DNA from 4 places in the Pedobacter sp. SG908 genome. Region 1 is predicted to be linked to each of the others. Evidence: riboswitches for the same ligand, from Rfam matches in the RefSeq annotation. Region 1 holds a riboswitch; each other region holds the start of a gene.
What was found. A riboswitch is a leader RNA that binds a small molecule or an ion and turns the genes downstream of it on or off. The one in region 1 is predicted to bind S-adenosylmethionine.

Region 1 (7,636 bases):
AAAAAGTAAAATTAATTTCTGGAGCGCAAAGGCTGAGCTACTATTAATGTTATTTCCCGTTCTTTGCTGTATCCCTCCGCTGTGCTTCAGGGATGCCGCTTTGCCCGGGGCTAAAAACACAGTTGCTACTAAGAACAAAATGTAAAACGCTATTTTGTTCCTTGTACAAACCTTTGTTAAATAAACCTTATTGTAGCGGCTATCCTTTTTGCTGCCGAGCCAAACAAACAGCAATAACATTCGCAAAAAGATAGAAGAGGAAAGAAGGACTGCCCGAACTGAAGTGCGCTAAACCTGCTTTCCAAAAACGATACATTATGCATTATTATTTATTATTTGGAGCGGCTTGCCTGTGCTACCATTTAATTTGCCACGGAAGCACGGAAATCAAGGAAGTTCTATTGGTCGGTGTCTCACCGACCAACGCTTTATTTCGGTTGGTGAGACACCAACCGATAAGAAATGAGAGTGCTATGCCTATTTCTTCAATAGCGTATCAATTTCTGTATTAAATTCTTTAATAAACTCATCATAAAACTTACCAGTGGCCGGGCCATTAAAACCAGTATGGATCTGGGCTACATTACCTTGTTTATCAATTATTATCGTGGTTGGGAACGATAAAAAAGAATCGAGTGCAGGCAACGATTCGGATACAACCTGTTTATCGGCAGTACCTGCAATAACCTGGTCGTAATCAATTCCAAAACGTTCGCGGAAACGTGTCATCACCTTTTTTGCATATTCAGGTTCGGTTGAGCGTTCGTAATGTAAAGCGATAATTTCTACACCGCGGTTTTTGTTCTTTTTGTACCATGGCGCCAAAAAGGTAGCTTCGTCAACACAGTTAGGGCACCAGCTTCCGGTGATGGTCAAAATCACCACTTTGTTTTTATACTTCTCATCTTTTAGCGAAATCTTTTTCCCGTTGATATCAGGAAAGCTAAAATCAAGTGTTTTATATCCTTTTTTAAGGTAGGTGAGTTTATAAGGATCAGGCAGGGCAGCATCTTTATTTTTGGTCCCGGTAAAAGACTGGCTTCCCCTTGCACCTAAAATTTCACCGGTTAATGAGCCATCTGACTGGAAAGTTCCTTTATAATAGGCAGGAGATGAGCCAATAAAACTAGAAAGTTGAAACTCATTTCCTTCCACAACACCCTCCAGATAGCGCGAATCGCCTGTTACGCGTAGAAAAGTACCCGTAAGTTTGTTTCCCGTTTGCTTAAATAAACCTACTGTTTTTTCTTCTTTACCATTTGGCGATTTAAAAACCACATCATAACTACCAGAATAGTCTGCTGTTGCTGGTTTATCTGCCGTTTTAAAACGATAATTTTTTCGTTCAGCAATAATTACCAAAGGTTGGCCAGTTTTATCTTGCTTTCTTAATGTACCAGATAAATGATCGCCATCTATTGCAAATGCGAGTTCGTTATCAAACTGATCCAGTTTTACGAAAAGTGAATCAGCAGTCTGTTTTACCAGACCACCTTCGAAACTTTCTTCGGCATTGCGGAAATATAATTTCTGTTGACCGCTTTTTTCATTGATCTCGAAATTAAAAGGAATTTCCAGACCTTCCTTTACTTTCGCTATGCCGCGCCAATTGCCGAGGGCAACAAAGGCTTTTGATTTTATTTTGTTGAGTTTTACTACCTGATTGGGTAAAGTATTATGTTCCTGGGCATAGATAAAAGTTGTTGATATGGCCAATACGGCTGCTAAAATGGATTTTAGTTTCATTGGGGATGTATATTTATCGACTAAATTAGTAGACAAAGATATGGATGTAATTGCCAAAGAAAAAATATTTCAATAAAAATCTATAAAAACTATAGGATAAATGGAATTAATTATACCTTTGCCCCAGTTATTTTAAAATACTTATCAAGAAAGGCGGAGGGAATGGCCCTATGAAGCCTTAGCAACCATCTAATTTTTAGAAATGGTGCTAATTCCATCTCAGATGAATCTGGGGTAGTTAAGTCAGTTGTTTGCGTTATCCTTATAAGAATATATGGAGCACTTCTGATTTATGGGGTGCTTTTTTTTTGCCCTGATGCACGCTTGAAAAGTAAATACGGTTTAAAGAAAATTATTCAGATGAAAAAAACAGACAAGCTAAAAGCTATTGATGTAAACCTTAGTGCATACTTCCGAATGCGCATGCCCTGTTAAAATCGCTCCATTTAACAGGCTTTTTTGATCTAACCATTCCTTTGTTTTCTTATAAAACACGGTTATTAACCGTTAGGAATTGTTTTGCCCAAAATTATTATCCCTTATTAACTAATTAACTACACAATATGCTTAAAAATTTAAAATCAATAGCGCTTATCTTTTTGCTCCTCATAGCACAAAAGCTTTCCGCTCAAGATGTCACGGTTACCGGAACTGTAAAGTCGGCAGATGGTGAAACACTCCCAGGTGTTTCCATATTAATAAAAGAAACCAAACAGGCCACCATTTCTGATGCAAAAGGAGCTTTCTCTATTAGTGCACCAGATAAGGGCACATTGGTATTTTCTTATATCGGTTTTAAGAGTCAGGAAATACAAATCAATAAAAACGCAGACCCAGTTTCGGTCATTCTTCAATCAAGCGATAATGCGTTGGATGAGGTAGTGGTTACGGCATTGGGTATTTCGCGACAGAAAAAATCGCTAGGTTATGCTGTTCAGGAATTAAAAGGACAGGATTTGGCTGAAGCTAAAGAATCCAACCTGGTAAATGCACTGGCCGGAAAAATAGCTGGTGTACGGGTAACTAACAGCCAGGGGAGTATGGGGTCGTCACGAGTGGTTATTAGGGGAGAAACTTCCATTGCAGGAAATAACCAGCCATTATTTGTAGTTGATGGGATTCCGGTAGATAACTCTCAGTTAAATTCGGCTGGGGCAAGAGATTATGCCAATACCATTTCAGATATCAATCCGGAAGATATAGAATCGATGAGTGTGTTAAAAGGACCAAATGCCGCGGCGCTATATGGCTCGAGGGCTGCAGCAGGCGTTATACTCATTAAAACCAAAACGGGTAAATCGAAAAAAGGATTAGGCATTGCCATCAATTCGAATGCTGTTTTAGAAACTTTACTTACCCTGCCCGTTTATCAAAATGCTTTCGGTCAGGGATCGGAAGGCAAGTTTAGTTACGTAGACGGTGCAGGTAAAGGCATTAACGATGGCGTAGATGAAAGCTGGGGTCCTAAATTGGATGGAAGACTAATTCCACAATTTTTTTCGAAGGGAGTAGCCGTTCCTTTTGTGGCACATCCCGATAATGTGCGCGATTTCTTTCAAACAGGATATTCATTGAACAATGGGGTATCGGTTGCAGATGCTGGTGAAAAATATGATTACCGGATATCATATAATAACCTAAAACAGGTGGGGATAGTACCTAACTCTGGTCAGGGCAAAAATTCCTTTGTGTTCAATACATCATTAAAAATAACACCGAAGTTAACCTTAACTGCCAATGCAAATTATAGCAAACTTAACTCTGATAATTTACCTGGAACAGGCGGTTCGAGATCAACCAGTACGATGTTGCAGTTTACCTGGTTCGGCCGTCAGGTTGATATTAACCAATTGAAAAACTATTTGGACGAAAATGGAAAAACGTTTAACTGGAACAACAGTTATTACAGCAATCCTTATTGGGTAGCATACGAAAATACAGTATCGCAAAACCGTAGCCGGATTATTGGAAGTTTAGCCCTTAACTATAAGATTATTGATGGACTTGATTTCAATTTCAGATCAGGGACCGATTATTACAACGATAGACGTAAAGTTAGGATTGCCTATGGTACCAATGGAACACCTTTCGGCTCTTATACTGAGAGTGCCTTTACCGTAAGTGAAAATAATACAGATGCGACATTAAACTTTAACAAACAGTTGAATGATGATTTTAGCCTCGAATTGTTAGGTGGTGGGAACATCCGTAGACAATATATTGAGCAGAACGATCAAAGTGCACCTAAACTGGCCATCGCCGGACTTTATACCCTTAAAAACTCTCGCGATCCCCTGATTTCATTAAATAATTTATCAAGACTAAAATCTTATAGTGTTTATGCCTCTGGCCAGATTGGCTTCAGGAATTACCTTTTTGCCAACATTACGGCCCGTAACGATTGGTCATCTACCTTGCCGGCGCAGAACAGGTCTTATTTTTACCCATCATTTAATGGAAGTTTTGTAGCAACCGAGGCGTTCGATATTAAAAGCAAAGCTCTTAACTATTTAAAAATACGCGGAGGTTGGTCTAAAGTTGGTAAAGATGCCGATCCTTACCGTTTGATTAATACTTATGCATTTGGTGCGCCGTTTAGCATCAGTTCCGATCTGCAAAAGTTATATCCTAACATTGTCGTTGCAAATCCTCAGCTAAGTCCGGGTGCTATAGATTTAAACCCTAATCTCAAACCAGAGACTACTACTTCTACAGAACTGGGGCTTGAGGCGGTATTCTTTAATAAAAGGTTACGTTTCGATTTAAGTGCATACAATACCAATAGTTATAATCAGATTTTGGCTGCTGATGTAAGTCAGAGTACTGGTTTCAGCTCAAAATTGCTTAACGCTGGCAAAATCAACAACAAAGGGATAGAAGCACAATTGGGAATTACGCCAGTAAAAAAAGCCTTTACCTGGGATATTGATGTAAATTTTGCGGCAAACCGAAGTAAGGTAATAGAATTAGATGCCGAAAAATTGTTAACAAATTATGTAGTGGCTTCTAACTCGGCACAGGTTATTGCTACCGTTGGTCAGCCTTACGGCTCATTGTTCGGATCAGCATATTTGAGAGATGGTAATGGTAATATTGTTGTAAACGCAACGGGCGCACCTGCAACAAATCCAACCAAACAGGTACTGGGGAAATATACGCCAGATTGGATTGGTGGTGTGTATAATACTTTCACTTATAAAGGTATCAGTTTAGGGGTATTGGTTGACGCAAGTTTTGGTGGTTCTATCTATAATGGCACCTATGCAACAGGTACCTATACAGGAGTATTGGCTTCTACACTTCCTGGAAGAGCAACAGAATATGGCGGAATCTCATATTATTATCCGGATAATAAGAAAGAAAATGGTACAGTAAGGGTAAATGGGACTGCTCCGGCGGGCGTAACAGTTTATGATGATGGGATTATTTTTGATGGCGTAACGGCTGATGGTAAACGAAATGAGAAAGTATTACCAGCTCAACAATATTATAAATCGTTCAGAAATATTGATGAAGCAAATATTTTCGATGCTTCATATGTAAAACTCCGCGAGGTTAAATTAAGTTATAACCTGCCATCAAAATGGCTTCGCCCATTAAGTTTACAAGGGGTTTCGGTATCGCTTGTCGGCCGTAACCTGTGGATTATTCACCGCAACACAGTAGATATTGATCCTGAGGTTGCTTTCAATACTGGTAACGGTCAGGGTTTGGAAAGTTTATCTAACCCGAGCACACGCAGTTATGGTATCAATCTAAATGTTAAATTTTAATTATCTCCATGATGAAAAATAAAAAACTATATATTCTGGCCATTTTGGCAATTGCTTTTACATCTTGTAACAAAGAACTGGATGAGGTAAACATCAATCCGAATGCCCCTGAAATTCCACAGGCCGATTATTTACTTACCGGGGCAATCAAAAATACATCAGATACCTACTGGGGTACTACAAATAATCTGAATTCGAGTTTGCTTTTTGTACAACATTGGGCTAAAGTACAGTACACGGAAGAAGATCGGTTTATCTATTCAAACAGTAGTTTTACCTCATTGTGGTCTACAGGATATGCGCAGAGTATCGCTGGCTTAAATAAAATTGTCGAATTAGCAGATGCCCAAGGTAATCCAAATTATAAAGGTGTAGCCCTGGTACTGAGATCGTGGGTGTTTTTATTGCTTACCGATGCTTATGGAGATGTTCCATATACTCAGGCAGGAAAAATTAAACAGTTTGTTACACCAGTTTACGACAAGCAAAAGGATGTTTATTATGGAATTTTAGCCGATTTAAAATCTGCCCAAACAGCTTTAGATCCTGCTTTAGGAGCTCCAGCTATTTCTGGTGATATCATGTATGGAGGTAATATTACCCACTGGAAGGAATTTGCAAACTCATTGCGTTTGCGTATTGCTTTGCGTATTGCGGATAAAGAGCCGACAAAATCAAAAGCAGTAATTGATGAGATTAAGGCTGAAGGAGGGAATTACATCAATAGCAATGCATTTAATGCTCAGCTTGTTTATCAGACCTCACCACAGCAAAATCCTGTTGCGGCATCATTTGAAACTAGAAATGATTACCGGATTAGCAAAACCATAGTGGATAAACTTTTTGACTTAAAAGACCCAAGGTTGCCAATATATGCAAGTAAAACAGAAAATGTAACACCACAAGTTTATGTAGGTATTCCAAATGGTTCTACAAACTCGGAGGCAAGCGCAATAGGTTTGGCAAATTCTTCAAAACCAGGTGCTTATTTTTTAAATCCATTAGCACCTGCCGTAATTTTAAGTTACGCTGAAGTGCTTTTTGATAGGGCAGAAGCGGCAGCACGTGGCTTTACTACAGAAAATGCAGCTGACTTATATAACCAGGCCATTAGGGCTTCATTTGGACAATATGGTTTATCTGGAACTGTTGTTGATGATTATATTAATCAGGCTGCGGTACAATATGATGCAAGCAATTATAAAAAATCAATCGGGGAGCAAAAATGGATTGCCTTATTTGGGCAGGGTTTAGAAGCATGGGCAGAGCAGAGAAGGTTAGATTATCCGCAATTAACTGCATCTGTTAATACGGTGTTGAATGGAAAAATTCCGGTACGTTTTATTTATCCGGGTTCTGAACAATCGTTAAATGGACAGAATTATAAAAATGCGGTAAGCAACCAGGGGGCGGATTTATTGACTACCAAACTTTGGTTTGATACTTTTTAAGTAAATAATCTGGTTTTATTGTGTCGTCAGATGTTACCACCTGACACTAAAAACAAAAAACGTCGCGATATAAATTCGGGACGTTTTTTGCTTCTTACAATCAAACAAAAAGATAAACCTGTTCAGGTTCCTTTCTTTTAATTGGTATTCATCTGGCTAAATCCTCAGCAGCATTGCTTGCCCTGGTTTTCAGGTCTTCAGTGTATCCTTTTGCTTTCTCTACCCATTCTGGAGCTTTATCTAGTAGTTCATCTACTATCGATTGTCCGGTAATTGGATCTTTTTTGGTGATATATTTTACGCCAGCATAAACTGCGGCGCCAATAATTGCTGTTTTTAAAATTCCCATGTTCTTTTCTTTTTTATTAGTTAAACATTTTGAGATCGTTTAAAGTTTTAGACATTTTCTAATAGCTGTTGTTACAAATGATTTTAGTTGGTTTGCGTTTTACTTATGCTAGATTTCACAGTTGATATTGCTGTTAACCGATCTTTTTTGCCACGTAAATAAGGAAACCACAGAAAAATACCTCCATGTTAATCTACCTCTCCGTGGCAAACTTTTGTAAGTTATTAGATATACCCAATAATTAGTGTAATCTTTCTCAGTGGCATCATCAGGCACAACGATAAAGTTTTTACTGATATATCTCCATTAAATTTATA
Region 2 (7,636 bases), 2.3 Mb from region 1:
GGCATTGATATTTTCGCGGATAGTAGCGAAACCCAGAAAGCTGAATTCTATGGTTTTGGCAGATGCCGGAACGACGATGGAATATTTACCGTTTGCATCAGTTTGCGAGCCTGCTTTTGTTCCCGGAATCCGGATAGATGCAGCCGGGATAGGAAGACCATCTTCGGCTGCAATAACTTGTCCAGTAATCACCTTACTTTGTGAAAATACAGGAAAGGTTACGACAAGGCATAGTATAATAAGCGAAAGTAATTTTCGTTTCATTTCTTTATGAAGATTAATAATAATTAGTGATGCCAAACGGCATTTATTTATTCGCCAGAGCCGATTTTAACACGGGCTGTTAAACCTTTAATATTAAAGTGTCAAAAAAATGTGCTGGCGTAAACGTGTATATAGCGTATATTTCTAATGGCTTAGAATATATTTTCGCTAATAAGTTGCAGAAACAACTAAACAGTTAGGATATTTTCATTATATTCGATTTTAAGTGATTAAATATTAATTCAGCATTAGTTGTCACATACCGTGATAAATCACTTATTCAGGGGCGGCCTCAATCGCCCCTGTTTTTTTATCCGGTAAACTTTTACACACTTTGCGTAAAAGCAGGTTTTATCATTTTCGGTTCTGTTTTTTATAAATTTTAATTAAAAGTGATTATTTGGTTTTAGCATCAAGTAACGAAGCTAATTTTTCTTTTAAAGCCTCGCCACGAAGTCCTTTAGCAACTATTTTTCCGTTTGGATCGATAAGGAAATTTGCCGGAATGGAACGGATTCCATATTGTTTGGCTACGGCATTATCCCAGAATTTTAAATCAGAAACGTGTGTCCAGGTTAACTGATCATCAGCAATGGCTTTTAACCAGGCCTCTTTTTTACCAGGCTGATCTAAAGAAACCCCTAAAACGGTAAAGCCTTTGTCTTTATATTGATTATAGGCAGCTACTACGTTCGGATTTTCTTGTCTGCAAGGACCGCACCACGATGCCCAGAAATCGACCAGAACATATTTACCTTTAAAATCAGATAATTTTACTGGCTTGTCGTTCACATCATTTTGTGTAAAATCTATAGCCTGAAGGCCTATTTTGGTGTTTTTTACCGCATTAAAATAGGTTGAGATGTCTTTGCCCGATTTGCTGTCTTTAAGGTTCTGACCCAATGCAGCATAAACCTTTTCTGCCTCAGGTTGAGCAGATTCGCTGGTTGCAATCTGGGAGATAGCTGTTAAACTTACGTAAGACTGCGGATTTGAACGGGCAAAATCGATATAAATGGGCTCCAGTTCTTTACTTGCAGCTTCGTAGCGCTTATAAATGGCCTCAGTTAAGGCTTTGTCTTTCTTTTGTTCGGCGGTTAATTTGCCAAATTCGCCATTTATTGCAGCCAGTTTATCCTGAACCGGCTTGGTTAAAGCCTTAAGTTTTTCATTATCGGCATTTACTTTCGACCCGCTGATCGATGCATTTTTTAAAGAATCGGCAGATACCAGCTGAATATTGGCAGGTTCAAGGTAAATGGACAAGAAATCGCGTTTTCCATTCTTTTCAGCGGGCTTTTTATATACCGAAGCCCTTAGCGGATCGGCGATCTCACCTTTAAAAGCAAAAGTGCCGTTTTTTAATTCAGTGGAGTCTAAAAACGATTTACCATCTTTCGAATAGCTCAAGTAAATTTTCTCATTCCCCTTATCATTTTTTAGGGTTCCGTTTAACGAGAATGGTTTTTGTGCCAGTGCAGCTAGTGGTAGTACAGCAACTGCAACGAGTAGTGTTTTTTTCATTTCAGTTTAATTTATGGGTGTATGATTAGGAATTATTTTTAAGCGTAAAGAAGATTTGGCCGTTCCTGGCGATTGTGGTAAAGGTTGTTCAATTGCGCAACCACTTCATCGATTTCAGCCTCGGTATTAAACCTGCTGAAAGAAAACCTGATTGTTTCTTCATTTTTACCAGTTCCCAATGCTTCAATAACATGCGATGAATGATTGGAAGAACAGGCGCTTCCTCCCGAAACAAATATGCCTGCCCTGTCTAAAGTTCGTAACAAATCTGCACCATTGGGCAATGCGGGTAATGAAACACTTAATACCGTAGATAAGCTTTTATCAGGATGATCTGAATAACCGTTAAAGTTTATTTCAGAAAGGCTTGTAAGCCCGTTAAGCAATCTTTTTTTAAGTGAATGGATATATGTTTCGTAAAGGTTTTGGTTATCATAGGCATGCTGAAGTGCCGCTGCCATCCCTACAATACCTGCTACGTTCTCGGTACCTGCCCGCTTTCCCGATTCCTGCCCTCCTCCCTTAATAAAAGCACGCAGATTAGCCGGTTCTTTTGCATATAGAAAACCAACACCTTTCGGCCCATGAAACTTATGCGCCGAGCCCACCAGAAAATCGGGCGCCAGCCGGCGGGTATTAATATCGATATGGCCAATAGTTTGCACCGTATCTGAATGGAATATGGCACCATGATGCTCAGCAAGATCGGCAATTTCTAAAATGGGATTCAAATTTCCTATTTCATTGTTACCATGCATCAAGGATATCAGCGCAGGTTCTTCATTTTTGAGCAAAGTATCCAGTTCAGTGAGCGATAATTTTCCCTTACTGTCATTTTCAAGATATACCAATCTGATTATTCCACTGTCTGCCAAAGCTTTAAGCGTATTTAAAACAGCATAATGCTCTAATCTGGAAGTAATAACAACCCGGATATTATGGTTATAAACTGCTGAAAGTAAAGCTGTATTATCGCCTTCGGTTCCGCCAGAAGTAAAGAAAATATTTCCTGGTTCTGTATATAAAGTATCCGCAATAATTTCCCTCGATCGCTCTACGGCTTCTCTGGCATACCTGCCTAAAGCGTGTGCCGAAGACGGGTTTGCAAATGATTCAAAAATAAAGGGCTTCATGGCTGTAAAAACCTCACTGGCAAGTGGGGTGGTCGCTGCATTATCTAAATAAATACTCATCTTTCAATTTTAAATCATCACTGCTTATTCAGATTTCCGGAGAAAGTTATTCTTATCTTTCCCTTACGGGAAGGATTTAGCACCTTATTTGGCAACAGGTTGCTAAGACATCATAGGGCCTTTTCCCTCCGTCTTTCTGGATAAGTCAAAAATATATTAACGGCACAAATGTATATAATTTCTATAGATTTTATAGTTTTTAATTTGATTTTTTTGTGCCAAGCTAATATTATGTATATAATTACAGCGTTGTGACATTAATAGACAAGATTTGAACTCTGCAATCACTGTTTTTCAAAACAGTTGATGAAAAACATTACCTTAGAACCGAACACATTAAAACACTGCCAGATTTTATCTAACCATTGTTTTAAGCTGTAAAAAAGTTTGACTGAACCGAAAAACATTTACTAGAAAAAAGTCAGCTGAGTAATGTAATACTGCATTATTTCCTTTTAACGGAATTTAGATATTGTTTCGTTTTATACCCGATAATTTATTAAGCCACAGCTAAATAATTGTTACAGCGCATAGTGATCTACACTGCCTCCCATTAAGGCAGTGTAATCCAACTTCATAAAAAATCACCCAAAACGATGGAATAACTTCTTAAAGGAATGATCGAAGATCATCTAGGTTAATACTTTAAGGCTTCAGTAATTCTAATACAGGTACTTCTACAGATTTAATTACTTTGTGTAGCGTGTCATTATTCTGCTCGAAAATTACAATTTCATTCTTGCCCTTTTTTAGCCAACAACCTGGTAGGTACAGCGTTTGTTGGGGACCAACGCTCCAGTAACGTCCTATATTTATTCCGTTAATAAACACGATACCTTTACCCCAATCACGCATATCAAGAAAAGTATCACCAGTTTTTGTTAGAGAAAAACTTCCTTCGTAAAAAGCTGGTCTTCCAACTGTTGCCGTATTTTTTGCCAAGGCTAAATTAGGCACAACCTCCATAGGCAACTTATACATATTCCAGTTTCCGCTAATAGTTTGTCCATTAATAATTACCGGAGAAATGATACCTTTTGTACTGTTAATGATTTTTGCCCCGTAGTTAATTCGTCCCATATTTTCAACTACAATATCTAAAACGGCATTAAAAGGAATGTCAATATCACAATCATATTTTTTATAATAGCTGTTTAATTCAGCAACCTTAGTTCCGTTGACATACACAATGGCATAATCACGCAAACCAGCCAACTCTAGTTTACCACTAATAGGCTGATTAAATTTTTTGCTGTACCAAACGTAGCCATGTCCTTGATTTAAAGCTTCAAAAGTTAAAGGATTATCGTCATTTACTGGTGTAATTTTACTTTTAATATCTTCCAAATCAACTGCTTTTGTTAAAATAATATCCGGAATAGCAATTACAGGAATTTTTGCCGGAACAGCTGGAGTTTCTGGCTTTTTCAGTAAATCTCTTAAAGCATTGTACTTTTCGGTAGCCCAACCAGCCTCACTAATTGGCGCATCATAATCATAACTGGTTAAATCTGGCTGAATATCATGTTTGTTATCATAATTTGCGCCAGATGTAAAACCGAAATTTGTACCTCCATGTACCATATAATAATTAAAAGATACGCCACCATCTAAATATTTTTGCGTTTGCTTAACCACTGCTTGCGTAGAAACTTTAGGAAAAGGCTCTGCCCAATGGGCTAACCAGCCAGGATAAAATTCTGCTACCATATAAGGTCCTTTACTACCATTGTATTTATTCACCAATTCCTTAAGCTTGGTTACATCATCTTCACCATTTGCAGTTGGTAAAGCTCCTGGTAATGCGCCACCCTCAAAAAGCCAGCTTCCGTCTGAAGTAAAAAATGGCACATTAAAGCCAATATCTTTTAACTGTTGAAATACAGCTGCGCTATACCTTTTATGATCTTCTAATGGAACATCCTTACGTTGAGCCACATAAGACCCAAATTCATTTTCGCCCTGCACCATTATGATTGGACCTCCATTGGTTATTAAAAGATTTTTAAGCTGTCCGTACAGTGCAGTAAAATAAGCTTTTGTTGCAGCTAAATATTGTGGATTATTGCCACGAATAATCATGCCTGGCACCTTTTGCAAAAACCATGGATAGCCGCCAAATTCCCATTCGGCACAAACATATGGGCCTGGTCTAAGGATCACAAGTAAACCCTCTTCTTGAGCAGTTTTGATGTATTCGGCGATATCTCGATTACCAGTCTTAAAATCCCAAACCCCGGGAGCAGTTTCATGGTAATTCCAAAAAACATAAGTAGCCACAGCATTTAAACCCATTGCTTTCATCATTCTCAAGCGGTGGCGCCAATAAGGTTTTGGAATGCGTGCATAATGCATTTCTCCACTATAAATTTGAATCGGCTTATCGTCTAACAGAAAATTACCGCCCTCAATAGCGAAAGTGTGTTTTGGATCTTGTGATTTAGTTTGCGCCAACAGATTATTTATTAAACAGATAAATATAAGCAATGGTAAAAATTTAATTTTCATATTTTTTTCGTCAGTAATGGTTGTTCTTAGTTAATTATATGCGAACTACTTGGAATAAAAACCAGTTATTTTAATATATTATCAATCAATTTATTTAGCTGAGAAACATTTATAGGCTTTAGCCTATAGGTATCAGCCGACTTTGTCCAGGCCACTTCCATGGCAAAATAATCGGGGCTATTGCTTTCCTTACCTTCCATCTTAGCTAATTGCTCCTTAATAAAGCGCTGCCAGCGGGACAGATATAAAGAGCCTAGCAAACCGCTCCATTCCTTATGCGCATAATCATGTAGATCTGTCTTTGGATTATTTTCGGGTCCCCAATAGGTTATCTGAATTTTTGCATTTCTTAAAGCCCTCTCTCTATCCGCTGGTGTTTTCGCAAAATTAATAGCCTGTTCCAACCAGCGGTTTAAAGAAAAGTACCTGCTTGAGCTCAACAATGAGTCCTGCTGGAGTATCAGTTTCTGGAATACAGCACTTTCTTTTTTAAATGCAACCGCATCTTTTGCCTGTATGGCCTCAATCATATTCTGATAACTTTTATCTCCTTTATTGGCCAATACCTGCCTCACGAGATCAATCTTATCTGTTTGATATGTTTCAACATTTGCATAATCATCACCAGCCGCTACAAAAAGTTTTACCGCTTCCAAAAAAAGTTCCGGATTATAATTTCTTTTGCGGGTTCCCCATGTTGAAACCGTTTTAATAGCAACACCAGGCCTTGCACAAAAAATAGATTCCGAAGGCCCTTCCTGATAAATTTCTGGACTGCTATAGGCTGTTTGCAACAATAACTGCCAGGCCTGGTCCATTTTTGAACTGCTTTTTCCATAGCGGTAGTCCTGATAGGTCTTAATCCAACTCTTTACTGATACAGGATTTTGATGCCAGCCAAGCTCAAGCATAAAATCGAAAGCTACCGGGTTATTGTTTATCCCCTCTGGAATAATACCAATACCCGCTAAATACTGTCCATACTCGCTCCCTTTAGCTCTGTTCACTTCATCTGAAAAGCGTTGAAGCTTACCATATAAACCATTCTTTTCCCCGAAATTACTTACGTTACTCCAAACAAATGGAGTTCCATTATAGCCTTTTCTTTTTTCCCAGTTATTGGTGTTTTCTCCAAATAGTTCAATCACTAACGTTTTCTTTTTATCTAAACCATTAAGTAGCGCTTCAGAAGGATTCGATTGCCACCCCTGCAGTACCCAGCTACTGCCTGAGAAGTGCTGATCCATTTTTCGTTGTATAATGGTAGCTGCCGTACTCACATCAACCCCTTTGGAGTTTCCACCCTCATGAAAAGGATCTCCGCCAAAAAAGTGAAGATCAGCTCCATAAAGCTTCTTCATTTCTGTGTAATAGATATCAGCTACCTGACTAAAGGCTGTATCAGTAGGAATTAGAAAATCAGGGCGTGTAAAACCTCCAGCCCACTTACCCTGGTCTATCACGCCCGCTTTCATCTTGTTTTTAAGGCTTGTTGGAACCATGCCATAAAACCCTTGCATTACGGGCTCAATCTTTAAGTCTCTCATACGCTTAATGATCTGTTGTTCTAATTTGGCCTGTTGATTAATTACACTCTGAGTAATCGGGCCTCCCCAGCCTTCCAGGTTTCCCATTAACCACCACGCACTAAAAGCAGGATCAGCTATGAAATCGCCGATATCCTTGTTATTATAGCCTAATTTTTTTAATGTATTCTGCCAAACCGCCTCCATTCCAACAGGTGCAAGCATCAGGTTCACCCCATTCAGTGCCATCCAATCTAGTTCACGTTCCCATTCAGCCCATTTGTAATACGCCATTGAATAGCTAATGGTACAATAATTTAAGGCATACCTAAAGCGAAATGGCGAAGATATCCTAACCTTTTTATTGATTTTTGGGATATTAAGAAGCGGAGATAGATTATCTCCTAAATGAGACATGCTTCTGTTACAGTAATACTTGAGATAATAGCCCAAACCATAGGCCGCACTATTTGAATTCGAAGCAGCGATATTCACCATATTTCCAACTGAGGACAGTTCAAAAATATCTTCGCCTGTTTCTGTTGGTATAACACTGAAAGATAGGGATGAAACAAGCCATGGAACCCGGCGCTGCGCAATTTCCCTGACTGCGGTATATGC
Region 3 (7,636 bases), 1.5 Mb from region 1:
GTTACATTGATGGTGCCTGAATGTTCTCCAGTTACCTTTTTAGCTAACCATGTTAATTTACTTTGTTCAGGGCTTACTTTATAGTTTACCAATTTCCTTGATGTGGCTTCGGTAGCTACCTTTAGTTTAGGTTTAGGCCCGTTTAAAGCTATGAAAGATGAAGCTACAACTGTGGTAGCAATAAGTGCAATCGTTTTATACTGTAACATGTTATATATGGTATTTAGTTTTGGTGGTTTAGTTATTTTCCATTTGCTTGTGCCTCAAAATAGGCTGCTGATGGTACTGGTTCTGCGATTAATTCATCCAGAACTTTATTGAATTTTTTCTCGTAATCATCGTAATATTTACCTGTAACGGTACCAGTGTAACCCGTGTATATTTCGCGTACTTCTCCTTTTCTATCGATAATAATGGTGGTTGGATAAGCAATGAATTTGTTTAATGCCGGAAGTTTATCGGCAACCAATCTTTTATCGGCCAATCCGCCAAATAGGATATCGTATTTAATGTTGTATTTATCGCGAAGCTTTCCAAGTGTATATTTTCCATACTCAAGATCATCTTTCTGCTCGAAACCAATGGCGATGGCTTCTACCCCTCTTTTCGAATTTTTATTGAACCAAGGAGAAAGGAATACGGTTTGGTCGGTACAGTTGGGGCACCAGGTACCCACCAGTTCTACAATCACAACCTTGCCTTTATATTTATCATCAGTTAACGAAACAGGTTTGCCATTCAGATCGGGAAAAGTAAAAGCAAGTTTTTTAACACCTTCCTTTAAATGTGTTAGTTTATAAGGATCTGGCAATTCTGCCTTACTGTCTTTTACGCCGGTAAACTTTAAGTTATCGTAAATGCCCTGGCTAATTTCACCCGAAAGTGTACCGTCTTCGTTAATGGTACCCTTATAAATTTTAGGGCTTGGTCCACTAAAACCAGAAAGTACAAATTGGTTTCCCTGTACGGTACCTTCAAGCTCACGGCTATCGCCGGTTACCTGCATAATTACACCAGTAAGTTTATTTCCTTCTTGTTTTAATATGGCAACTTTGTTTGGAACAGCTTCTTTAGAAAAACCTTTAAACTCCCATTTACCAGTTAAATTGGCAACAGGTGCAACGTCTTTTCCCGGCTCAACAAAACGGTAAGATTTACCTTGCTCTGCAGTAAAAGGCAAAGCATTGCCCTGCAAACCCGGCACCAGGCTTCTATATTCGCCAGAGATCCGGCCATCACTTTCAATTTTGGCCACCAAAGCTGCATCGTAAGTATTCATTTTGATAAATAGTGAATCCTGTCCCAGGTATTTGATGTGGAAATCGTCTCTCCGCGTACCGTTTAACAGCGTAAACGTGGCATGCGCTGCATCTTTTCCTTTCAATTCGAAATTAAAAGGCACTTCTGTTTCAGCTACCTTAAAAACACCGCGCCAAATTCCTTCTTTTATAAATTTTTTGGCTGTTTTCGGTTCTTCATGCACCTTATTTACAGCAAAGGCTGTTGTAGAAATGAGCGATGCCAGTGCCAGCACCTGCATTTTAGCAAAGTAAGTTTTCATCTTGTATAGTTTTAAGTGTAGGTTAAAATATAGGCTGCAATGAAATACAGCCTAATATTTTGTTTATACTTAGTTTAGGTTATTTACTTTTTAGTGTTTCTGCTGAAGCCAGTTTTTCGGGTACTGGTTCAGCAATCAGCTCGTCGAGCACTTTGTTAAATTTGGTTTCGTAATCGTTAAAGTATTTTCCGGTTACGGTGCCTGTATAGCCGGTATAAATTTCTCTTACATTTCCTTTTCTATCGATAATGATGGTTGTTGGAAAAGCAATGAATTTATTTAGCGCAGGCAGTTTTTCAGCCACTACTTTTTTATCGGCAATGCCACCAAACAGGATATCGTAAGTGATACCATATTTCTCTTTCAATTTACCCAACGTGTACTTGGCATATTCGAGATCATCTTTTTGTTCGAAACCAATCGCAATGGCTTCCACGCCTCGTTTTTGGTTCTTTTTAAACCATGGCGAAAGAAAAACCGTTTGATCGGTACAATTTGGGCACCAGGTACCAATCGTTTCAATAATTACGACCTTACCTTTGTATTTATCGTCGCTCAAGGAAACATTTTTCCCTGTTAGATCTGGAAAGGTAAAATCAAGTTTTTTATAACCTTCTTTAAGAAAAGTAAGCTTGTAAGGATCAGGAAGCTCGGCATTTTCGTTGCGCTGGCCATCAAATTTCAGGTTTTTATAAATTCCGAAACCCTGTTCGCCAGTAATGCTGTTATCGTCGTTAATTTTTCCTTTTACAATAAAAGGGCTTGGTCCGGTAAAGCCAGACAACTCAAATTCATCACCCTGTACAGTACCTTCAAGCTCCCGTGTATCGCCCACAACAGTCATGATTACTCCGGTAAGTTTATTTCCATTCTGCTTTAATAAAGCAATAGATGCTGGTACAGCTTCTTTGGTATAGGTTTTTATTTCCCACTTGCCAGAGATATTGTGTTTTGGTGCGATATCTTTTCCAGGTTCTACAAAGCGGTAATTTTTACCATGCTCTGCTACAAAGGGAAGTGAATTGCCCCTGAAACCAGGTACCAGACTGCGGTATTCGCCTGATAAAGTGCCATCAGTTTCTATTTTTGCCACCAAAGCAGCATCGTAAGTATTCATTTTTACATAGATGGAATCATCGCCACGTCGTTCAACATGAAAATCATCACGTCTGGAGCCATTAATTAAGGTTAAAATTGCTGTTTGAGGGTTTTTACCTTTTAATTCGAAATTAAACGGCACTTTTGATTCGCTTACATTAAACTCACCCCTCCAAATCCCTTCTTTTGGGAATGGTTTTGCCACCCTGGCTGATGCAATGCCTCCCAGTAACAGGACTGAGGTGGTTAGGCATGCAATTCTTGAGGAAATTTTCATTTTCATAATCATCATTATTAGTTAAACACTATCGTTTTAGAGTTTTTAATAACAAGGCACAATTTCTCCCACAGAAAACCATATAGCACAGATACAGGCTGTTTAAACAACTGTTATGCTTTTAATGAAATCCCTAACAGGAAACGTGAGTTTACTTGTTATTGGTTAATTTATAATCTATTGCTAGATCAGTTTGAGCACTTTTTCCTATGGAAAGTTGCTAGAAGTTCAACGAGTACTGACTCTCCCTTCTTCTGTATAAATCAACTAATTAATGGTGGTGAATTAATTAGAGTAATAACCTAAACTAGTGGTGGTGATTAGTTTGGGCTGTTCCTGATACCCCGGCAACTTATTGACTTAAATACATGACCACCATAATATTCTATCAAAAGGCCCCGGGGTACCAGGATTTTTAAATAAGAATATCTGAATGAAAACCTTTAACAGGTGATCTGTATCTTAGCTTATATTAGCGGCAACAGCAGTTATACTGATCTGAATAATTGATCAGGGGATATGGCTGAGGTTGTCTGCGGAGTTTCATCTTGAACGTAAATTTGCTAGTGAACTATTATTTTTTTTTGTAAATGTATAAACTTCGTTTAATTTAAACAAGTATTCCTATAGATTTTATAGACTTTATTAGTAAACAATTGATTTACAGAAATATAATTTACAATTAAAGAAGAAATTGGACTGAGGGAATTATGCAAGGGCATAGCATTAGGCCGTTCGGAGAGGCAGGTATCTTAACAAGAAAGCAAAAGAGTAGTGATGATAGGTATACGCGAATCGTCATTTCCTTTCGCTAAGCAAAGGAAATGACGACCGATTTTCTAAATCAGTCTTTGTTAACGCAGTCAAGAATCTTTAACCTTAATTTATTGAATACTAAAGTCATCTTGTAAATCTAGTTGCATCCGATAACTATCGGATCACGATGGCGAGTTGTATGCGAGTAATCGTCATCCTCACCTTGTTTCAGGATCTACCTGCAATTTATTTTAAATACACAAACAACTAAAAACCAATAAATTATACCATAAAACAAGCTCAACAATCAGAAATCTCACAAAAAAACTACTATTTCTATAGAAATTATAGTAATTAATTTTTACTTTTGCTGAGTCTTCTTCAAAAAGTGAATCTAAAGCTACTTGAAAAGACCATATAGTCATGTGGCCGAGTGGTTAGGTAAAGGTCTGCAAAACCTAGTACGGCGGTTCGATTCCGTCCATGACGTCTAATACTTATCAAGAAAGACGTAGGGAATGGCCCTTTGATGTCTTAGCAACCTGTTGCGTAACAAGGTGCTAATTCCTTCTGCAATGGCAGAAAAGATGAGTTTGAAAGCAGATTTCTTAACTGTTTTCGGCGAACAATCAATGGCCATCCCTTCCAAATTGGTAACCTAAACTTAATAATATGTCAGTTTATTTTGATTATCCATCCATCAGGGATTTTTTCGAGATCCACGGAAACACTTCCTGCGAAAAATTAGATGATTATGAACATTGTAAGGCAGAATCAGACCGGCTTTATAATGAACAGCTTAATGAGATCGATGAAGAAATTCTACATGATCAACCCAAAACCGACACCTAAAAATTATTCAAATCTTTTAAAAGCTCTCTTAAATAAACAAGCCTAAAATGTATTTAACACCACCTAGACTACTCATTCTACTTAAAACCTCGTTCATTATAGTTTTAACCTTTTTCCTCTTTTCACCCCAAACATGGGCACAATCGAAAGATCCATCCCCACTTAGTTTTCCTACACCTAAAAATATAGATCATATGCTGTTTTACCTCCAGCGTGATCCGAATACGAACACTTTAATTTATGCATTAAATCTCAAAGAAAACGGGACTATCAATACCGATGCTCCTATTCAGGTTTATTGGATCCGGTATGGTGAAAAAGGACAGAAAAAGGATCTCGGTTATATCCAACGCAAGTTTGCCTACGGTATCGACACGAAGGCCCTTGGAGCCGATAAATATGAATTTAGGTTTGTATCACACAAAAAATTACCATTTTACCTGCAAAAGTATAGCGATAAAAGCTATCACGTCTCGGTGACCATAAACAACCGAACCATTAGGGTTGCCCGATTATTTATCAGGATACAGGGTGGCAGTTTCTGGCTCCCAAATGTGAAGTATGCAGAGGTTGAAGGTATTGATGAAGCAACGGGTAAACCAATAGTTGAGCGGATAAGTGTAAAGTAAACTATTCTTCATTATATTTAGTTATCTTGTAATAAGGTCCTTCTACCCTGCTCAGGATGACAACCTCTTGAGACTTTTCTTATGGTAAAAACAAAGATGGTCTGTGAGACACAGACCATTGATTCACCTCGTTTATGACACAATTGATTATTTCGGCTCTTTTCTATTATCAATTGCAGTATTAAAAGTCTTATTAAATTCACCTTTTATCCACTGTACTTTTCCGTTCAAAGGTATAGATGGTGCAACAATGTAATTTCCGGTTTCGCTATCAAGGATTACCACCATGTTGTTGGCATTTACTTCCGTGTGATACCTTCTGCCGGTTTGGTCTTGTCCGTTTTTAAAACTGATGGCGGTGAACATCAATCCAGCGCCTAAAAATCCCAACAAAAGGGATTTTGCGTCTAATGTAATTTTCATATTCTTAAGATTTTTTGTGTGTAAAATCAAGTTAAGAATTCTACTCCCTACATTCTAATTCTATCAGAAATATTGCAATATGTTTGTCGCTAAATTTTAAACATAAAATAGGCTAAAGCTGCTGCAATCAAAATAATGATCAACAGTTTAATCAAAAAGTTTTTGGGTGGATTTTGGTTATTTGTAACATTCGCAGAGACGATATTTTTAACATCGGTATCCCTGCTTTGTTGCATCATATTGCCGCTAACCTTAAACTGCATCAGTTTTTCAATATAATCTTTACTTTCTGCCAGCCCTAAGCCCGTAACATCCTTATAGTGTTTAATGGCATTCAACTTATTGCCCTGACTTAAAATAACCAATAGCTCTGCATCCAGATCTGCCAGATTAGTTACAGGCTGATTTACTCCTTCTTCTAAGGCATCTACATAATCTTTGGCTTCTTTTAAACCGCAGCCACTGTGATCTTTAACTACCTTAACAGCTGCTACTTTCTGGTTTCGTGAGAGAAATAACAATGCTTTTTGCTTTGCTTCGGGACTAACATTAATCATAACTTTAAGCTAGCAAAATATGAACCAATTACGTGTACATAAATCAGAAAACCAGATTCCCTTCATGGATCAATGATTTAACAGGAGATACACGTGATACAGCCTCTGCAGAACAACTGGCATCAACCAGTACCAGATTAGCTTTATCTCCTGCTTTTGGCCACTGCCTTTTTCCCTGGTCATCTAAAGGAAGAATATTACCCGTTGCCAGTTTCAATATTCTAGAAAGTTCAAATTCTGTACGATAGCCGTAAATTTGAGCAGCAATATTGGCCTTTTGCAAAATGCTTCCTGTACCAAAAGTATTCCAATGGTCAACAATACAATCATTACCTGCTACTACTTCTACACCATGTTTGTACAGTACAGGAACAGGCATCGGATTACCAGAAAGTGGAATGGTTGAAGCAATTCCCATTTTTGCAGCACCAAGTTTTTCAGCTATTTCTTCCGTTTTAGTTTTATCGAGATACCTTAGTGCAAAAGCATGACTCACATAGGTTTTTCCTTTTAATACTGGGTTTTCCATTACTTTATCAATCAGGTATTCGATTGTTCTTAGGCCAGATTCACCAGGCTCATGAAGATGAATGTCAATCCCTTTTCCATTATCTAAAGCTAACTGTACTACAAAATCCATGTGTTTCTCAATACCGCCATCAATAGAAGTTGGATCAAGGCCACCAATAAAGTCTATATCCATTTTGGCTGCTTCTTTTAACAGTTCTGCAGATTTGGTATAAAATATGCCGTGCTGAGGGAAAGCTACTAACTCTGCCTGAAAAGATTTCTTTTTATGCAACAATGCGGTTTCTAAATGCTTCAATGAATCTAATCCAGAAGTAGGATCGATATTCACATGCGACCTTGCGTAACTGGTTCCGTATGACTGAAGCAATTCAATCAATTTTTCTGAACGTGGTATAGAAGTTTTTAAAAGCTCTGGGATTACCTGTTGCTCAAAAGCGATCATATCTTTTACAGATCTGTTCTTTTTCAAATGTGCCTGCCATGGTAATCCATAATAGGTTTTATCCAAGTGGATGTGCATATCCCTGAAAGCCGGAAGCATCAACAGTCCCTTTGCGTCGATAGCTTTTGCATTTGGGTTATTAGGTAGCACCTGCTTCAACTTACCATCTTCAATCGCAATAATGAAAAGTTCGGTTTTTGTTTTAATTACCTCATCCTGATCATATTCGAATCCCGTTTCGAGCCTAACATTTTTTAATGTTAAAGTTTTTCCTGAGAAACGGTCTACATTTTCATCTGCAATGGCCTGTTCTGCTGATAGTAAACAGGTACTCGCAAGCAAAATGGATGAGCTTTTAATAAAATCTTTTCTCGAAATCGAATTTGGGTTTATCATAACAGGATTCTTTATCACAAAAATAATATTCTGTTATGTTTATGAATAGTAGGATTTATATTAAAAATTGTATCATTTATAACTACCCATAATTATTTATCAAATTTAAGCACT
Region 4 (7,636 bases), on a different contig from region 1:
CCGGTAAGTTGGTCTTTGGGTAGGTTTCGGCCACTTACTACTGCGGTATCGATACTCAAAATCTTATCGCCCAATTTAATTCCTGCCTGGTAAGCTGGCCCATCCTTAACCACACTGGTAACCATCATGGTATCGTTAAGCATATAATATTCTATACCTACGCCTTCAAAGTTCCCTTCCAGGTTATCGGTCATATCTTGCGCATCCGTTGGTGGGAGGTAAACACTATGTGGATCGAGTTGGTGTAAAACACTGTCGATAGGTAAGTTTTGAAGCGAATCGGTATTGATGTCATCAACATAATTGCCATTGATGATGTGTAAGATCTCGTTTAATTTTTCGTCGCTATTGTTGGCTAACTGCGGACTTTTTTTAACGCCAAAACCTTGATCCTTAATGAATTTTATGCCCAAAAACATACCCGCTATTAAAATTACAGAATAGCTTAAAGCGATCAGTGCGTTATTACGGGTATTTTTTTTCATCAGCGTTACTGCAAATTTATGAAAATTAGCGAGTTGATATATTTTTTAACTGCATTTTCATGTCTTTTGTTTATAATATTTAACATTAATTAACGCAAGGAAGGCGTCGCTTGAAATTTATGACACATATTTTTGGATTTTTAGCGCAGTTTTTAGAAAGAATTTACCGAATTTTATCAAAATTAAATTTATGAATAGAGTTACCGAGCAAGAATCTAACTATGACCACATCGATCAGATGTCGGTATTAGAAGTTTTGCAGGGCATTAATAACGAAGATAAAACTGTAGCATTTGCAGTTGAAAAATGTTTGCCTCAGATTGAAAAATTAACGTCGGCAGTGGCTGGACGGATGAAAAAAGGTGGCCGTCTCTTTTATATAGGTGCAGGTACAAGTGGCCGTTTAGGTGTAGTAGATGCTTCAGAATGCCCGCCTACTTACGGTGTTCCTTTTGATTGGGTTGTAGGAATTATTGCTGGCGGCGATACAGCCATTAGAAGAGCGGTAGAATTTGCTGAAGATGATGCCGAACAAGCCTGGAAAGATCTTCAGGAATTTGAGATTAATGAAAAAGATTGTTTAGTTGGCCTGGCAGCATCGGGTACTACCCCGTACGTCATCGGTGGTTTAAACACGGCACGCAAGCATGGCATTTTAACCGGCTGTATTGTTTGCAATACCGGTGGGCCAATAGCTGCCGAATCTGATTTTCCAGTTGAAGTAGTAGTAGGGCCTGAGTTTATTACCGGTTCTACCCGGATGAAATCGGGTACGGCGCAAAAGATGGTATTAAACATGTTAAGCACTACTGTTATGGTTCAGTTGGGGCGTGTAGTTGGCAATAAAATGGTCGATATGCAGTTAACCAATCATAAGCTGGTAGACCGTGGTACACAAATGGTTGCCGATGAACTGAATATAGGCTATGAAGAAGCAGCAGAGTTATTAACCCGTTATGGAAGTGTGCGTAAAGCAGTTGAAGCCGGACATTAAGAAATGAGAGAATGCTTGAGTGATAGAATTAGAGGGTGATTGAATTCAGCAGCAGTATCAAACATTCACTCATTCAAAACTCACTCATTCAATAATTAAAAAGAAGCATGCACGAAATTGAGCCTTATTATCAGTGGAGAGATGATTATATTTCGGCAGAAGATGAGCGTTCGCCATTTTACAATACCGAATATTCGGAACTTTACTTCGATAAGCAGATTTATAACTTTTTACTGCACCCACAATGGGATGAGTTCGGCTCGAATACCTTGTACATGAAGGTGTTGTACGTTGATTATGACCGCAGTTATGCCATTATAGAGTTTATAGGGGAATGGAACGATGCCATTAATAACGATATTATGCTGCTGAAACGCGATATTTTAGAGCTGATGATGGACGAAGGCATTAATAAATTTATCCTGATCGGTGAAAATGTGCTTAATTTTCATGCCTCTGATGACAGTTATTATGAAGAGTGGTTTCAGGAAGTAGAAGATGGCTGGATTGTTGGGGTAAATTTTCAGGAACACGTAATCACCGAGTTTCGCGATAATAACATCGATTATTACATTAACTTTGGTGGTGCATTTGACAATCTGCCATGGCGCACACTAAAACCACTACAGTTCTTTAAAAAAGTTGAAGAACTGCTGACAAAAAGATTAAACTAAATATTTATTTTTATATAGTTAAATACACAAATTTAAAATGGAACAACAAAATTATCAATATCAAGACAACAGTGTTTTTGTACAGGAAAAATCTGCATCTAAACGTTTCTTTGGAAATGTTTTCTTATGGATGTTTGTGGCATTAACTGTTTCAACAGTTGCAGCTTACTTTATCGCCAGCACACCGGAAGTATTGAATTATCTTTTATCTTATAACCCACAAACAGGTAAGGGTGGCTTTACTGTGTTAGGTTACATTGCAATATTTGCACCACTAGGGCTAGTATTCCTGATGGGGGCCGGTATGCAACGAATGTCTTATCAGGCGTTAATAGGCGTGTTTTTGCTTTATTCTGTATTAACAGGAGTAATGCTCAGTTTCATCTTGTTAACCTATTCTTTACCATCAGTGGTAATTAGTTTTGCCGCAGCAGCCGCGATATTTGCAGTAATGGCAATAATGGGATATACTACAGATACAGATTTGAGTAAGTTTGGCCCAATATTATTTGCCGGTGTAATCGGTTTAGTGATCATTAGCGTTATCAATATGTTTTTGGGAAGCTCAACATTAGGTTATATTATGGGATTTATCGGAGTGGCGATTTTTACTGCATTAACTGCATATAAAGTTCAGGAGCTTAAAAGAATAGGTGAAGGTTTGGATGAAAATGGAAACACTTTAGGCGTAAATGAAAGCAAAAAATTAGCAATCATGGGTGCGCTTTCACTTTACATTACTTTTATTAACTTGTTTTTATCACTATTGCGTATTTTCGGTAACAGAAGATAATCTCCAGAAACAGAACAATATTCTTAATTCTTAAGGCCGCGCAGTTTTGCGTGGCCTTTGTAATTTTATTTGGTAGCAATGCGATAAATTTTGGAATTGATGTTGCTTTGTTGCATTTTTGTATGCTTATTAAGAAAGACGGAGGGATTAGACCCAACGAAGTCTTAGCAACCTGTAACCTACAAGGTGCTAAATTCTATTCTGCAAATAGCGGAAACAGATAAGTTTAGGATTACGATTCACGTACCAACTTTTTAAATAAGCCTTTTAGAGACTTGAGACTATAGATTTGAGATTTGAGACATTGCGTCTTATCCATGCTCATATCTAACATCTCATATCTCAAATCTTACAACAAGAATGAGCATAAGAGAAGAATTAGAAAAACGTATTTTGGTGATTGATGGTGCAATGGGTACCATGATTCAGCGATATACCCTAACCGAAGAAGATTTTAGAGGGGAACGATTTAAAAACCATCCCTGTGATGTAAAAGGCAATAACGATTTGCTCAACATCACACGTCCGGATATTATTAAAACAATACACCTGGAGTACCTGGCTGCTGGTGCCGATATCATCGAAACTAATACATTCAGTACACAGCGCATTTCCATGGCCGATTACCAGATGGAAGACCTTTCTTACGAGATGAGTTTTGAAGGTGCACGTGTGGCAAAAGAAGCCGTAAACGAATTTATGGCTGCAAATCCAGATCGTAAATGCTTTGTGGCCGGTGCTATTGGCCCAACCAACCGTACCCTTTCCATGTCGCCAAATGTAAACGACCCTGGTTTTAGGGCGGTTTATTTTGATGAACTGGAAGCAGCTTATTACGAACAGGTACGTGGTTTGGTAGATGGTGGTTCTGATGTATTATTAATCGAAACCATTTTCGATACGTTAAATGCTAAAGTGGCTATTGTGGCCATTAAAAAATATGAAGAGGTAATTGGCCGTAAACTGGAGATCATGATTTCTGGTACTATTACAGATGCCTCTGGAAGAACGCTTTCAGGCCAAACAGCCGAAGCTTTTTTAAACTCTGTAATGCATGCTAAACCATTAAGTATTGGTTTTAACTGTGCTTTGGGAGCTAAAGAAATGCGTCCGCATATTGAGGAGCTTGCCGCAAAAGCAGGTTGTTATGTTTCGGCCTATCCAAATGCAGGTTTACCAAATGAGTTTGGAGCTTATGATGAGCAACCGCATGAAACGGCACATTTGGTAGACGATTTTATTGCATCAGGTTTTGTGAACATTGTGGGTGGCTGTTGTGGTACCACGCCAGAGCATATTGGTTGTATTGCTAAAAATGCGAGGAAAGCCGAGCCGAGGAAAGTACCAGTGCTTGAGCCTTACATGCGTTTAAGCGGATTGGAACCGGTAACCATCACTCCAGAAAGCATTTTCGTCAATATTGGTGAAAGAACAAATATTACCGGATCCCCTAAATTCTCTAAACTGATCTTAGGCGGTGATTATGAAGCTGCATTGGCTGTTGCCTTACAACAGGTTGAGGGCGGTGCGCAGGTAATCGATGTGAACATGGACGAAGGGATGTTGGATTCGGAAGCGGCAATGACCAAATTCTTAAACCTCATTGCCTCTGAACCTGATATTGCTAAATTGCCCATCATGGTCGATTCATCCAAATGGTCGGTTATTGAAAACGGCTTAAAATGTTTACAGGGAAAAGGGATTGTAAACTCCATCTCCTTAAAGGAAGGGGAGGAGAAATTCCGCGAAAGCGCCCGCAAAATTATGCAATATGGTGCTGCGGTAGTAGTAATGGCTTTTGATGAGCAGGGACAGGCTGATAATTACGAGCGTAGAAAGGAAATTTGCAAAAGAAGTTACGATATCCTGGTGAATGAAATTGGTTTCCCGGCAGAGGATATTATTTTCGATCCGAATATCTTAACCGTTGCAACAGGATTGGAAGAGCATAATAATTATGCAGTCGATTTTATAAATGCCACCCGTTGGATTAAAGAAAACCTGCCTCATGCTAAAGTGAGTGGAGGGGTTTCTAACATTTCGTTCTCTTTTAGGGGAAATAATGTAGTGCGAGAAGCCATGCACTCGGCATTTCTTTACCATGCCATTCAGGCTGGTTTAGATATGGGAATTGTAAATGCGGGGATGTTGGAGGTTTACCAGGAAATTCCACCCGAACTACTAGAAAGGGTAGAAGATGTGCTCTTAAACCGAAGGGAAGATGCAACAGAGCGTTTGGTAGAATATGCTGATACCGTAAAATCGAAAGGTAAAGAGGTGGTTAAAGATGAAGAGTGGAGAAAAGGCTCTGTTGAAGAGAGATTATCTCATTCTTTGGTTAAAGGAATTGTAGAATACCTGGATGATGATGTAGAGGAGGCCAGACAAAAATATGCCCGCCCGATTCAGGTAATCGAGGGGCCGTTGATGGACGGGATGAATATTGTGGGTGATTTATTCGGTGCCGGAAAAATGTTCTTGCCCCAGGTGGTTAAATCGGCAAGGGTAATGAAAAAAGCCGTAGCCTATTTATTGCCATTTATAGAACAGGAGAAACTGGATAATCCCGATCAGGATCAAAACTCTTCCGCAGGAAAAGTATTAATGGCCACTGTTAAGGGCGATGTGCACGATATAGGAAAAAATATTGTGGGCGTGGTTTTAGCCTGTAACAACTTCGAAATTGTTGATATGGGCGTGATGGTTCCTGCGCAGGAGATCATTAAAAAAGCCAAGGAAATAAATGCCGATATTATTGGCTTAAGCGGTTTAATTACACCATCACTTGATGAAATGGTTCACTTTGCAAAAGAAATGGAACGCGAAGGCTTTACCATTCCATTAATTATCGGCGGTGCAACTACCTCAAGGATCCACGCGGCAGTAAAAGTAGCACCAAATTACTCTGGACCTGCTATCCACGTGTTAGATGCTTCCAGAAGCGTTACGGTTTGCAGTACTTTAATGAATCCAGATACCAGAGACGAATATATTGCAGGTATCAGGGCCGAATATGATAAAGCCCGTGAAGCGCATTTAAACAAACGATCGGATAAACGCTTTAAAACCCTAGAAGAAGCACGTGCAAATAAATTTAAGATCGATTTTCAACCTAATCTACCTGTTCCGGAATTTACTGGTACAAGGATCTTCGATAATTATCCTTTAGAAGAACTGGTTCCATATATCGATTGGACGCCATTTTTTCATACCTGGGAGCTCCGTGGTAGTTACCCGAAAATTTTCGATGATAAAAATGTAGGCGATGAAGCGAAGAAACTTTTCGATGATGCACAGACTTTATTAAAACGTATCCTCGACGAAAAATTGTTAACAGCAAGAGCCGTAATTGGTTTCTGGCCGGCAAATGCGGTAGGAGACGATATTCAGCTAACAGTTGCCGGTGATCAGTTGTCAAATGACTCCGAACTGAAAACTGAGAACTCTAAACTGGTAACTATTCATACCCTTCGCCAGCAGGCCGAAAAAGTAGATGGGCAACCTTACTATGCTTTATCTGATTTCATTGCACCGAAAGAAAGTGGTATTCAGGATTACTTTGGTGGTTTTGCCGTAACCGCAGGTATCGGCATTGATGAACTGGTGAATGAGTTCGAATCCAATTACGATGATTACAACAGCATCATGGCCAAAGCATTGGCCGATCGTTTAGCTGAAGCTTTTGCCGAGCGGATGCACGAACGCGTGCGTAAAGAATACTGGGGTTATGCACAGGATGAAAATTTGAGCAATAAGGAATTGATTAAGGAGGAATATGCAGGTATTCGTCCGGCCCCAGGTTACCCTGCTTGTCCGGAACATACTGAAAAAGGAACTTTATTCCAGTTGCTTGATGCAGAGAATAAAATAGGATTACGCTTAACCGAAAGTTATGCCATGTATCCAACAGCGGCAGTAAGTGGGTTTTATTTCGCGCATCCCGATTCGAGGTATTTTGGATTAGGAAAAATTACTAAAGATCAGATTGAAGATTACGCCATCAGAAAGAATATGCCGATTGAAGAAGTAGAACGGTGGTTGAGTCCGAATTTAGCTTATTAAGCCCTAACCTCTAAAGGGAGAGGGAATTGTATACAAATTAAAATTTAAAGTCTCGATTATTCGGGATTAGGAGTATGAAGATTACAGAACATATAAAAAACGCAAAGGGTAAAACCTTGTTCTCTTTTGAATTATTGCCGCCTATTAAAGGGCAAAGTATACAATGGATTTATGATGCAATAGAACCATTGCTAGAGTTTAATCCGCCTTTTATTGATGTAACTTCGCTCCGCGAGGATTACATTTATAAAGAACAAGCCAATGGTTTGCTACAAAAGGTATCTTATCGCAAGCGTCCGGGTACTATTGCCATTTGTGCAGCTATTATCCATAAATATAAGGTTGATGCCGTTCCGCATCTTATTTGCGGTGGATTTACCAAAGAAGAAACCGAAAATGCATTGATCGATTTACAGTTTTTGGGTATCGATAATGTTTTGGCTTTGCGTGGTGATGCCCGTAAGGCAGATGGGAATTTCGTGCCAACTCCTGGCGGACACAGTTATGCTACAGATTTGATCGAGCACATCAAGAACCATAACGAAGGTAAATTTCTCCACGAAGATGTAGAAACCTTTAAAAGCGATTTCTGTATCGGTGTGGCTGGCTACCCTGAAAAACATTTCGA

Region 2: it holds a riboswitch for S-adenosylmethionine, as region 1 does, so the genes downstream of both, FHT21_RS00960 (cysteine desulfurase family protein) here and FHT21_RS10420 (SusC/RagA family TonB-linked outer membrane protein) in region 1, are expected to answer to the same signal.
Region 3: it holds a riboswitch for S-adenosylmethionine, as region 1 does, so the genes downstream of both, FHT21_RS04330 (TlpA disulfide reductase family protein) here and FHT21_RS10420 (SusC/RagA family TonB-linked outer membrane protein) in region 1, are expected to answer to the same signal.
Region 4: it holds a riboswitch for S-adenosylmethionine, as region 1 does, so the genes downstream of both, metH (methionine synthase) here and FHT21_RS10420 (SusC/RagA family TonB-linked outer membrane protein) in region 1, are expected to answer to the same signal.

The regions. Positions count from the first base shown of each region.
Region 1 is NZ_JAAOYY010000001.1:2,546,178-2,553,813, reverse strand. It holds gene FHT21_RS10425 (TlpA disulfide reductase family protein) at 478-1,746, opposite strand; SAM riboswitch class I at 1,885-1,991, shown strand; gene FHT21_RS10420 (SusC/RagA family TonB-linked outer membrane protein) at 2,310-5,519, shown strand; gene FHT21_RS10415 (SusD/RagB family nutrient-binding outer membrane lipoprotein) at 5,528-6,970, shown strand; gene FHT21_RS10410 (YtxH domain-containing protein) at 7,119-7,319, opposite strand.
Region 2 is NZ_JAAOYY010000001.1:235,686-243,321, reverse strand. It holds gene FHT21_RS00970 (TonB-dependent receptor) at 1-264, opposite strand, end outside; gene FHT21_RS00965 (TlpA disulfide reductase family protein) at 661-1,788, opposite strand; gene FHT21_RS00960 (cysteine desulfurase family protein) at 1,827-2,981, opposite strand; SAM riboswitch class I at 3,031-3,128, opposite strand; gene FHT21_RS00955 (beta-galactosidase family protein) at 3,627-5,489, opposite strand; gene FHT21_RS00950 (alpha-N-acetylglucosaminidase) at 5,555-7,636, opposite strand, start outside.
Region 3 is NZ_JAAOYY010000001.1:1,001,598-1,009,233, reverse strand. It holds gene FHT21_RS04340 (YceI family protein) at 1-209, opposite strand, end outside; gene FHT21_RS04335 (TlpA disulfide reductase family protein) at 242-1,561, opposite strand; gene FHT21_RS04330 (TlpA disulfide reductase family protein) at 1,641-2,942, opposite strand; SAM riboswitch class I at 3,104-3,201, opposite strand; tRNA gene FHT21_RS04325 (tRNA-Cys) at 4,112-4,182, shown strand; SAM riboswitch class I at 4,187-4,286, shown strand; gene FHT21_RS04320 (hypothetical protein) at 4,365-4,544, shown strand; gene FHT21_RS04315 (DUF4833 domain-containing protein) at 4,592-5,173, shown strand; gene FHT21_RS04310 (hypothetical protein) at 5,321-5,596, opposite strand; gene FHT21_RS04305 (ribosomal protein L7/L12) at 5,686-6,153, opposite strand; gene FHT21_RS04300 (amidohydrolase) at 6,197-7,522, opposite strand.
Region 4 is NZ_JAAOYY010000002.1:893,896-901,531, forward strand. It holds gene FHT21_RS18840 (S41 family peptidase) at 1-485, opposite strand, end outside; gene murQ (N-acetylmuramic acid 6-phosphate etherase) at 676-1,479, shown strand; gene FHT21_RS18850 (hypothetical protein) at 1,587-2,153, shown strand; gene FHT21_RS18855 (Bax inhibitor-1/YccA family protein) at 2,191-2,946, shown strand; SAM riboswitch class I at 3,070-3,173, shown strand; gene metH (methionine synthase) at 3,307-7,008, shown strand; gene metF (methylenetetrahydrofolate reductase [NAD(P)H]) at 7,083-7,636, shown strand, end outside.